3 regions of the Rhodococcus sp. I2R genome follow, and region 2 is predicted to be linked to each of the others. Evidence: riboswitches for the same ligand, from Rfam matches in the RefSeq annotation. Region 2 holds a riboswitch; each other region holds the start of a gene.
What was found. A riboswitch is a leader RNA that binds a small molecule or an ion and turns the genes downstream of it on or off. The one in region 2 is predicted to bind thiamine pyrophosphate.

Region 1 (3,272 bases), on a different contig from region 2:
CGGGGTTGTCCGCGAGCCAGTTCTCGTTGCCGCTGATGGTGATGGCGTACGCGTCGGGGAAGCCGTAGTCGGTGTAGGCGAAGTACGTCATCGGTGTACCACTGTGCTCGGCTTCGATGCCCTCCCATGCCAGATAGGACACCGTGAAATCGGCGGTGCCGGAATACACCGCCTCGTAGGCAGAGGTTCCGAGCACGACGGTCTCGTATTCTCCTGTTCCGCCGTCGTTCTGAATGACCTGACGCAGTCCGGCCTGTTCGCCGACGTCTCCGAATCCGGCGTACACCTTGCCGTCGAGATCCTTCGGGCTCGAGATGTCGGAGCGGTCGGCTCTGACTCCGATGCCCGTTGCCCAGGTCTGCAGAGGTGCCAGCACCGAGACGATTTGTGCCCCGGCAGATTTGGCGAAGGTAGTCGAGCTTTGGGTGCTGATGCCGAACTCGGCGTTACCGGAATCGACGAGCGTATCCGGTGAGGTGTTGTTGTAGGGGAGAATTTCGACGTCGAGGCCGGCGTCGGCGAAATACCCTTCCTCGAGGGCGACGAACAATCCGGTGTGGTTCGTGTTCGGTGTCCAGTCGAGAGCAAATCGAATGGTGTTCGACTCGTTCGACTGCGAGCAGGCGGTGAGGGCGGCGACCGATACGGCGACGACCGCCATCGACAGTAGCTTCTTCACAGCAGGACCTCGCTCTCGTCCCGGAGCCAGGGCGTTGGATGTAATGCGCTGTCCCAGAACATCAATTCGTATCGCGTCGCAACCGAGAAGGCGTCGACCATCGCTTCGCGTTGCGCTTCGGTGGCCGAGGCGGCGGCGTCGTCGACGAGAATGCGCGCGCCGTCGACGATTGTGCGGAACTCGTCGGAGTCGTAGGTGGTCACCCAGCGGGCGTATGGGTGCTCCGGATCGTTCCGGAGTACGTCCTCGGCGGCGGGCGCGAGCCGTGCGGCCACATCGGCGTAAACCCAGAAACACGGGAGAATCGCCGCTGCAGCAACGGGATAGGGCTCCGTTGCTGCAGCGGCGATCAAGTAGGAGACATAGCCGAGGCAGGCGGGTGAGTGATACGAGTGTCCGTCGGCGGCCGGGAGAGCGTCACCGGAAAGAAGCGACTCGTGCAGCGACGCTTCCTCGACCGCGCTCGCAGCGGATGTGGCCCAGAAGGCTGCGGTCTTGGCATCGGGTGCTCGGGAGGCGAGGATGGACAACGCTTTCGCGTATCCGGCCAGGTAGAGCTTGTCCTGCTCGATGTAGGTGCGGAAGACCTCCAACGGCAGGGTGCCGTCACCGAGCATCGTCAGAAATTCGAGCCGATCGATCGCGGCGCGCAGTGACTGCGTCGATTCCCAGAATCGATCCGTATAGCGGACAGGGTCCACTGAATAAACAGGCGTTGTCATCGCCTTGACATCCCTTCGTCAGCATTACCTGCATCAGGTTCGACGGGTGTGATCTCAGCATTCATCTTCTATGAACGCACCCCGTGTCAGAACAACGCCGACCCTAGCACGCGCCTTTGGCGACCTCCGATGACATCGGTGCCGCTCACGGGGCAGTGAGGTCGTCGAAATCTCGCGTCGTACTTGTCTGTCACTTCGAGCCACCGGCGGGCCGATCGCCAGGTTGGTACCTTGGCGTTCGAGACCGAGGAGGTGCCATGAGCGATGCGACATGCCGAGCGCACACGCCGTACGGGGATGTGATCGGTCACCGTGACGGCGCCGGCTTTGTCTGGAAGGGCATCCCGTATGCAGCCGCGACGGGCGGAGAACATCGCTTCCGGTCGCCACGCCCGTTGGCGCCGTGGTCGGATTCGCTCGATTGCGCCGCGTTCGGTGCGATGGCGCCTCAGGGCCGTGACGGTCCGGTGCCGATGGACCCGACTATTCCGATGTCCGAGGACTGCCTGTCTCTGAACGTGTGGGCACCGGAACCGGACGGTGAACCGAGACCCGTGATGGTGTGGATACACGGCGGCGCCTACGCGCTCGGATCAGCGGCGCAGAGCGTGTACGACGGTCGAAGCCTTTCCGAATCGGGTGACCTGCTGATCGTCACCATCAACTACCGAATCGGTGCATTCGGTTTTCTCGACCTGTCCTCCTTCTCGACGGACGAGGCCGTGTTCGAGTCGAACGTCGGCCTGCGCGACCACATCGCTGCCCTGCAATGGGTGCGACGGTGTATCGAGGCATTCGGAGGTGATCCGTCGAACGTGACGCTCTTCGGTGAGTCGTCCGGTGGCGCTTCGGTGACGACATTGATGACCTCGCCCAGAGCGGAGGGGCTCTTCCATCGCGCGATCGTGCAGAGTGCACCGGCCACGTCGGTGTACGGCGCGGACCGAGCCGCGCAGGTCGCCGCCCGTTTCCTCGAGCTCCTCGAGCTGACGCCGGACCGCGTCGGTGAGTTGAAGACCATGGATTTCGATCGGATTGTCGAGGCGAGTGACACCCTCTGCTACGAGGTTCCCACGCGTGTACCGGGAACGCTGGGACTCGCCCCCGTCGTGGATGCCGACATCGTGCCGCGGTATCCGGTGGCGGCGTTCCAGAAGGGCTTGGCGCATCGCATTCCATTGATCATCGGCACCAACCACGACGAGGCGTCGATCTTCAGGTTGATGAAGTCGCCGTTGATGCCGGTCACGTCCGAGACCGTGTCCGAGATGTTTCGCGCCATCGCCGCCGACCACGAGGATCTTCCGGCCTTTCGTATCGCCGAGATCATGTCCGCGTATCCTGATCGATCCAAAACTGCCGGTGCTCTGGCTATTTCGCGTGACGCCGGATTCAAGATGCCCAGCCTGTGGATCGCCGACGCGCACAGTCGGCACTCGCCGGTGTGGATGTATCGGTTCGACCACGCGACGCCGATGCTCAAGGCAGCCCGGATCGGTGCCGGCCACGCAACCGAATTGCCCTATGTCTTCGGTAATTTCGGCACACTCAATCGCGATCCGACGTTCTGGCTCGGCGGCCGAAAGGCTGCCACGGTGGTTTCGGCGCGCGTGATGAAGAGATGGGTAGCGTTCGCTCGACACGGTGTCCCCGCCCTTCTCGACGGCGGCAAGCACTGGCCGCTGTACACAGAGTCGGCAAGATCGACATTGGTCATCGACGGTCAGGACCGCGTGGTCGACGACCCGGACGAAGCGCTCCGCAGTGCCTGGGGAGACGAGGTCCTCGGGTTCAGCTGAACGTGGATCGAATGTCGGTGCCACGGGTTATTTTCCTCTCGTGCTGTTCACTCGGATCATCGACACCTCGAC
Region 2 (3,272 bases):
AAAGCGTCGAACTGCGCTGGGTTCCCGAGGACATGGTCGATCAGCTGCCCCTGCATCCGGGGTTCGCGGCGAGCTGGCCGACGCTGCGCACCGAGACGTTGCGTGTGCTGCTGGACACCGCCAATGTGCTGGGCTCGCGGCCCGACGGGTGGTGGCGCGATCGAAGCGGTGCCACCGCAGCCCTGCTGTCCTCACTCGCCGCGGCGTTGCCCCGGACCGTCGAACTACCCGGCGGCGGTTTCGGATGGCTATCGCAAGTGGAAGCAGTGCTGGAAGGCGAGGCGCGAAATGCCCGATTCGAAGACGGCCGCGTGCCGTTGATCCATGCGTCGGGCAGCGGAGACGACGAACTTGCGCGACGGGCACACGACGGCGGCACCCGCACCGCCCTCGTCACTGCCGACCGTGGCCTACAGCAGCGACTGCCGACCGACGTTCGGGTACTGTCGCCGTCCACAGTGCTGAGCTGGCTCGGTTAGCGTCGCGGGCGCAGAATCTCGGCCAACTCGCGCGCTGCGGCCTGCGGATCACGGGCCTGCGTGATGGCCCTGACCACGACGATTCGATCGGCACCCGCCGCGAGCACCTCGTCGACATTGCTCGCATCGATACCCCCGATGGCGAACCACGGCCGCGTCGGCGCGGCCTCGGCCGTGCTGCGCAGCAGGTCGAGCCCGGCGGCGGTCCGATTGGGTTTGGTGGGCGTCGCCCAGACCGGGCCCGTCGCAAAGTAGTCGACTCCATCTTCGATGGCCGCAAGACTCGCCTGGTTGCGGTTCTGTGTGGAACGGCCGATGACCACGTCCGGGCCGAGGATACTGCGGGCGTAGTGAACAGGAAGGTCGCCCTGCCCGAGATGCAGCACGTCTGCGTTCGCCGCCAAGGCCAGGTCCGCTCGGTCGTTGACGGCCAACAGCGAACCGTGCCGTCGCGTCGTCGCCGACAAGACAGCCAGCGCGGCGAGCTCGTCCTTGGCTTCGAGCGGACCGAACTGGCGCTCGCCTGCCGAATTCTTGTCGCGGAGCTGGATGATGTCGACGCCACCGGAGAGGGCAGCCTCGGCGAAATGGGCCAGATCGCCGTGCTCGCGCCGGGCGTCGGTGCACAGATACAACCGAGCCGACGCCAGACGTTCGCGTGCCGACTCGTTACGTGAGCTCTGAGTGGGTTGCACACCGCAAACGGTAGTCTGTCGGGGAGTTCATGAATACACGGGAGTCCTGGGGTTCGCGGGGCTGAGAGTGGACGCGCTACGTCCTTACCGTCAACACCTGAACCGGATCATGCCGGCGCAGGGAGTGAGGTGGTGTGTAGATGTTGCCGACACTGGCGGTAGTCGGAGGCGGTGTGATCGGGCTCGCCGTGGCCGTACGTGCCGCACGTGAGGGTTGGTCGGTACGGCTCTACGATCCTGCGCTCGGATCCGGCGCGTCATGGGTGGCCGGCGGGATGCTTGCCCCACTGTCCGAGGCATGGCCGGGTGAGCATCGACTGCTCACGCTCGGCGCGCACTCACTGGAGCGGTGGCCGGAGTTCGGGCGCTCGCTCGGCACAAACGTGTTCACCGCGAGCGGGTCGCTCACCGTCGCACTGGACGCCGCAGACGCGGCCGATCTTCGCACCGTCGCCGAATTTCTGGGGCAGCAGGGGTTTTCGGTCGAGATGCTCTCGCGGGCGCAGATACGGGAGCTCGAGCCTTCGCTGGCGCAGAACATACGCCTCGCCATCCACGCGCCCACCGAACTGGCCGTCGACAATCGTGCGTTGGTGACGGCGCTGCGCGAGGCGGCATCGCAGGTGGAGTTCTTCGCCGAGGAGGTGACCGATCTCGAGGCCATCAACGCCGATCAGATCGTGGTCGCTGCAGGCGCGAACACCGCCTCGCTGCTGGCGGGGATGCCGGTTCGAGCGGTCAAAGGCGAAATTCTGCGGCTGCGTCGCCGACCCAGCGCACCGCCGCCGCCGACCCGCACTGTCCGGGGCAGCGTCCACGGCCGACCGATCTACCTCGTCCCGCGTGGCGACGGGTTGGTCGTCGGCGCGACACAGCACGAAACAGGTCGAGACACGCAGGTCACCGTCGCGGGTGTCCGAGATCTGATCGCCGACGCGGAACGTTTGATGCCCAGCATCGGCGAATACGAACTGCACGAGTGCTCGGCCGGGCTCCGACCCGTCAGTCCCGACGGACTGCCCGTCATCGGCAGGATCTCCGATCGCGTCATCGTCGCCTCCGGGCACGGACGCAACGGAATCCTGTTGACACCCATCACCGCAGACTCGGTATCGGCACTCCTCGCCGGCGACGTACTCCCCGAAGCAAAAGCCGCCGACCCTTCGAGATTCGAGAAAGTTGCACACCCATGATCACAGTGAACGGTGAAGACCAAGTTCTCCCCGGCGACCTGACGATGCGCCAGTTGCTCGAACACCTGTCGGTGCCGGAGAAGGGCATAGCCGTCGCCGTCGACGGAACAGTCCTGCCGAAAAGCCGGTGGGACCTCACCACCGTCGAAAAAGGCTCGAAAATCGAGATACTGACGGCGGTGCAGGGTGGTTGAACAGTTGATCATCGCTGACCGCACCTTCACGTCCCGGCTCATCATGGGCACCGGGGGAGCGGCGAACCTGGCGGTGCTCGAAGAAGCCCTGCTCGCCTCGGGTACAGAGCTGACCACCGTGGCGATGCGGCGCGTGGACTCGGCCGGGGGAACTGGTGTGCTCGATCTGCTCCGCAAGCTGAACATCGCGCCGCTGCCCAATACGGCGGGATGTCGCGGTGCGGCGGAAGCGGTGCTGACCGCGCAACTCGGCCGCGAGGCGCTCGACACCGACTGGGTCAAGCTCGAGGTCATCGCCGACGAGCGGACCCTGCTACCCGACGCCATCGAACTAGTTTCGGCCGCAGAGCAACTGGTGGACGACGGCTTCAAGGTGCTGCCGTACACGACGGACGACCCGGTGCTGGCGAAACGACTCGAGGACATCGGTTGCGTGGCCGTCATGCCGCTCGGTGCTCCTATCGGGACGGGTCTGGGCATCTGTAACCCGCACAACATCGAGATGATCGTCGAGGCAGCAGGGGTGCCGGTGATCCTCGACGCCGGCATCGGGACCGCGAGCGATGCAGCACTGGCCATGGAACTGGGATGCGACGCGGTGTTGCTCGCAACCGCCGTGACCCGTGCCAAGGATCCTGCCCTGATGGCGTCGGCGATGCGTCATGCGGTATCGGCGGGCTTCGAGGCACGTCGGGCCGGGCGGATTCCGAA
Region 3 (3,272 bases), on a different contig from region 2:
AGCAACCGGGCGGCGTGAAACGGCGTGTAGAACGTGGTGGACACCGTGGTGACCAACCCGATGTGGGAGGTCGCTCGTGCCATGGCCGTCAGCGCCGTGATCGGTTCGAGGAACCAGGTTCCGGCACCGGCCGGATCGCGCACCGAGTGCCCGTCCGCGAAGAACACCGCATCGAACTTGCCCCGCTCGGCGGTACGCGCGAGCTCGGAGTAATAGCCGATGTCGCCGAGGTCCTCGACGCGGGAGCGCGGGTGACGCCAGGCGGCACTGTGGTGTCCGCAGCCGAACAGAAAAGCGTTGAGATGCAGCATGATCTAGTCCTTGACCAAGCCGCCGTCGACGACGAGGTTCTGTCCGGTCACCGATCGCGACCAGGGTGAGGCGAAGAAGAGCAGGGCATCGGCGAACTCCTCCGGCGTCACCACGCGTTGCAGCGGGGTCGACGCTGCGATGAGGTCGAATACAGCTTCCGGTGTCGCGGAGCTGGCGTCGGTGGTACGCAGGAGGCCACCGGAAACCATGTTGACGGTGATGCCGTCGGCCCCGAGGTCGGCAGCGAGCGTACGAGTCAGCGACAGCAGCGCTGCCTTCGAGGCCGTGTAGTCGTGGTAGGGAACGACGGGGTTCTGGAAGAGGTTCGTGCCGACGTTGACGATGCGGCCGAATCCGATGGAACGCATTCCGCCGAGGGCGCGCTGGGTGGTGGTGAGTGCGCCGCGGACCGCTCCCTGGAACTGGGCGTCGAACTCCTCCCAGGTGATGGTGTCAGCGGTGCTACGAGCGTCACCGTTGAAGGAGAAATCGGCGAGAGCGTTGTTGACGACCGTGGTGACGGGCTTTCCGAAGTGCTGCTGCGCTGCGGTGAACATCGTCTCGACCTGGTCGGCCTGCGTCACGTCCGCCGCCACGGCGAGGCCGCCGATCTCTGCAGCGAGCCGTTCGGCGGACTGAACACTGCGACGGTAGTTGACCACGACATCGGCACCCTGGGCGGCGAATGCCCGTGCAATCGCGGACCCGAGTCCCCGCCCAGCGCCGGTAACCAGAACAGTCTGCTCGCTCAGTTTCATACACATGCCTCTCGCTCGTTGGCCGTCCAACGCGAAAGACAATGCACCCCATGGGTGCAGACATCCCTACGCTGGTGTTGACCAGATCAGGTTCGACGGGTGTGTTCTCAGCCGCTTCATGAAAGCGGCACCCCGTGTCAACGACGAGTGTACCTATCGGGCTCTGTACCTCTATCTAGCGCTAGCAGTAGAGATGGATATAGGCTCCTACGATGCGCGAGCGAGAGTACGTCGAATACTGGTTGGACGAGAACGTCGTGCTCGTCCTCGACAACCGCATCGTCGAAATCTTCGACGCGACACAGCAGACCGTCTCGGGCCGACCCCGCTGGCACGTCGCGCACATCGGAGTCGACGCGAAGCCCCGTGGCGGCGGACTACGCGTCAAGATCGGTGCACGGTTGTCCGACGGCTCGATCTCGTACCTCGGAGGTCAAGCGGTGTTCGACGTGCCGCAGGACAAGGTCCCGCACGTGCTGGCGTTCTTCGACCGCGCGAAGCAAGCCAGAGGCTGACCCTCGATCCGGTTGCCGGGCAGCTACTTCCTACCGAAGACAGCCCAGCCGTGCGGCGGCACGGTGACGCGGCCACCCTCGACGGTCGCTTGACCAGCCAGTACGTCGCCGCCGAGCGAGTAATCGATGGGGTCGTCACCGAGATCGAGCACGACGTGGACATGATCGTCACCGGCGTAGGCGCGGTACACCAACGCGGTATTGGTCAGCTCGAGAGTCTCGGTGCGTGCGTAGTGCAGCCAGGGATTACGCCTGCGTAGACCGATCAACTCCTGATGCAGGCGATACATCGGCCACCCCTCCGGTGCGAGTTCCTCCTTGGTCATGGGGAACTCGGGACGAACATCGTCGTCGCCACCGACGCGCTCCTCCTTGACACCACGGAAGCCCTGCTCGTCGCCGTAGTAGATCATCGGGGTGCCCCCGGTGGTGAAGAGAACGACCAGTGCGTGCGCGTGGTGCCGTTCGTCGGCGATGGTGCTCGCGATGCGGTTGACGTCGTGATTGCCGACGAATGTGGCGGGCACGAACGTCTCCAGCCAGTCGTTGTGCCGACCCAGTGCGTGGGAGAGTTCGAAGAAGTTCGTCTCCGAGATAGCGCTCCATGTCGCTTTCCACAGCTCGTACTGCGTCACCGAGTCCACCGTGCTGTGCTGAACGAACTGCGCGTAGTCGCCATGGATGACTTCACCGAGAAAATATGCCTCGGGATGCTTCTGCCGCACACGGGGGATCACCGAGGCCCAGAACTCCGTCGGCACAGCGTATGCCGCGTCCAGACGCCACCCGTCGGCACCGCGGCCCAGCCAATGCGACATGACGTCGGCGACGTACTGCTGGACATCGGCATTGCCGTGGTTCAGCGTCACGAGGTGCTCGTGTCCCTCGAAGCTTCGATGCGTGGGGCGCTCGCCCGAGAAGTCCAGATGGAACCACTGTGCCGCGTCCGAACCGGGGCCTGATTCCAGCGCCTGTCGGTACTTCGAGAATCCTTGCGCCACATGGTTGAAGACACCGTCGAGCATGATCTTCAGTCCGCGGCCGTGAGCGGCCTCGACGAGGGTGTCGAAGTCTGCGTCGGTACCGAGCCGCGCATCGATATGAAGATAGTCGACGGTTTCGTATCCATGCCCCTCCGAGGCGAAAATCGGCCCCAGCGCGATCCCCGAGGCTCCGAGTTCGACTGCGTAGTCCAGCCATTCGACGACCTTGAGCAGTCGATGCTCCTCCGCCAGTGATGTTCCGTCCCAATCATGGACAGGTGCCCCGGCGAAACCGAGCGGGTAGACATGCCACCAGATCGAGTGGGCGACCCAGGATGGAGTTGCACTCATGCGGAGATCACCGACTCGCGTCCCAGTTCTGCAGCGCCGGTGTGACCGGACAGGCTGGTGACGAGATCGAATTCGGCAAGGATGCAGCGCAAGACGTGCTCCACGCCCGACTGGCCGCCGAGCGCGAGACCGTAGAGGAAAGGTCGGCCCAGCAGCACCGCATCGGCGCCGAGCGCAAGCGCTTTCGCCATGTCCGCACCTGTTCTGACGCCGGAGTCGAACAGCACGGTCAACCGATCGCCGACGGCATCGACGATACCGGGCAGGGCATCCAATGATGCTCGTGCGCCATCGATCTGGCGGCCACCATGATTGGACACCACGATACCGTCGACTCCATGCTCTGCCGCGGC

Region 1: another riboswitch for thiamine pyrophosphate. It lies ahead of KVY23_RS19125 (TenA family protein); the one in region 2 lies ahead of thiO (glycine oxidase ThiO).
Region 3: another riboswitch for thiamine pyrophosphate. It lies ahead of KVY23_RS09560 (3-oxoacyl-ACP reductase); the one in region 2 lies ahead of thiO (glycine oxidase ThiO).

What each region holds. Positions count from the first base shown of each region.
Region 1 covers NZ_JAHUTG010000020.1:86,186-89,457, reverse strand. Annotated here, with positions in the region: gene KVY23_RS19130 (ABC transporter substrate-binding protein) at 1-661, opposite strand, end outside; gene KVY23_RS19125 (TenA family protein) at 676-1,401, opposite strand; TPP riboswitch at 1,395-1,495, opposite strand; gene KVY23_RS19120 (carboxylesterase/lipase family protein) at 1,659-3,200, shown strand; gene KVY23_RS19115 (ATP-dependent DNA ligase) at 3,241-3,272, shown strand, end outside.
Region 2 covers NZ_JAHUTG010000002.1:39,944-43,215, forward strand. Annotated here, with positions in the region: gene KVY23_RS01755 (NUDIX hydrolase) at 1-479, shown strand, start outside; gene thiE (thiamine phosphate synthase) at 476-1,174, opposite strand; TPP riboswitch at 1,202-1,315, shown strand; gene thiO (glycine oxidase ThiO) at 1,315-2,367, shown strand; gene thiS (sulfur carrier protein ThiS) at 2,364-2,561, shown strand; gene KVY23_RS01775 (thiazole synthase) at 2,554-3,272, shown strand, end outside.
Region 3 covers NZ_JAHUTG010000007.1:191,423-194,694, forward strand. Annotated here, with positions in the region: gene KVY23_RS09555 (LLM class flavin-dependent oxidoreductase) at 1-311, opposite strand, end outside; gene KVY23_RS09560 (3-oxoacyl-ACP reductase) at 315-1,070, opposite strand; TPP riboswitch at 1,117-1,215, opposite strand; gene KVY23_RS09565 (hypothetical protein) at 1,283-1,585, shown strand; gene KVY23_RS09570 (alpha-amylase family glycosyl hydrolase) at 1,609-2,919, opposite strand; gene KVY23_RS09575 (alpha-hydroxy-acid oxidizing protein) at 2,916-3,272, opposite strand, start outside.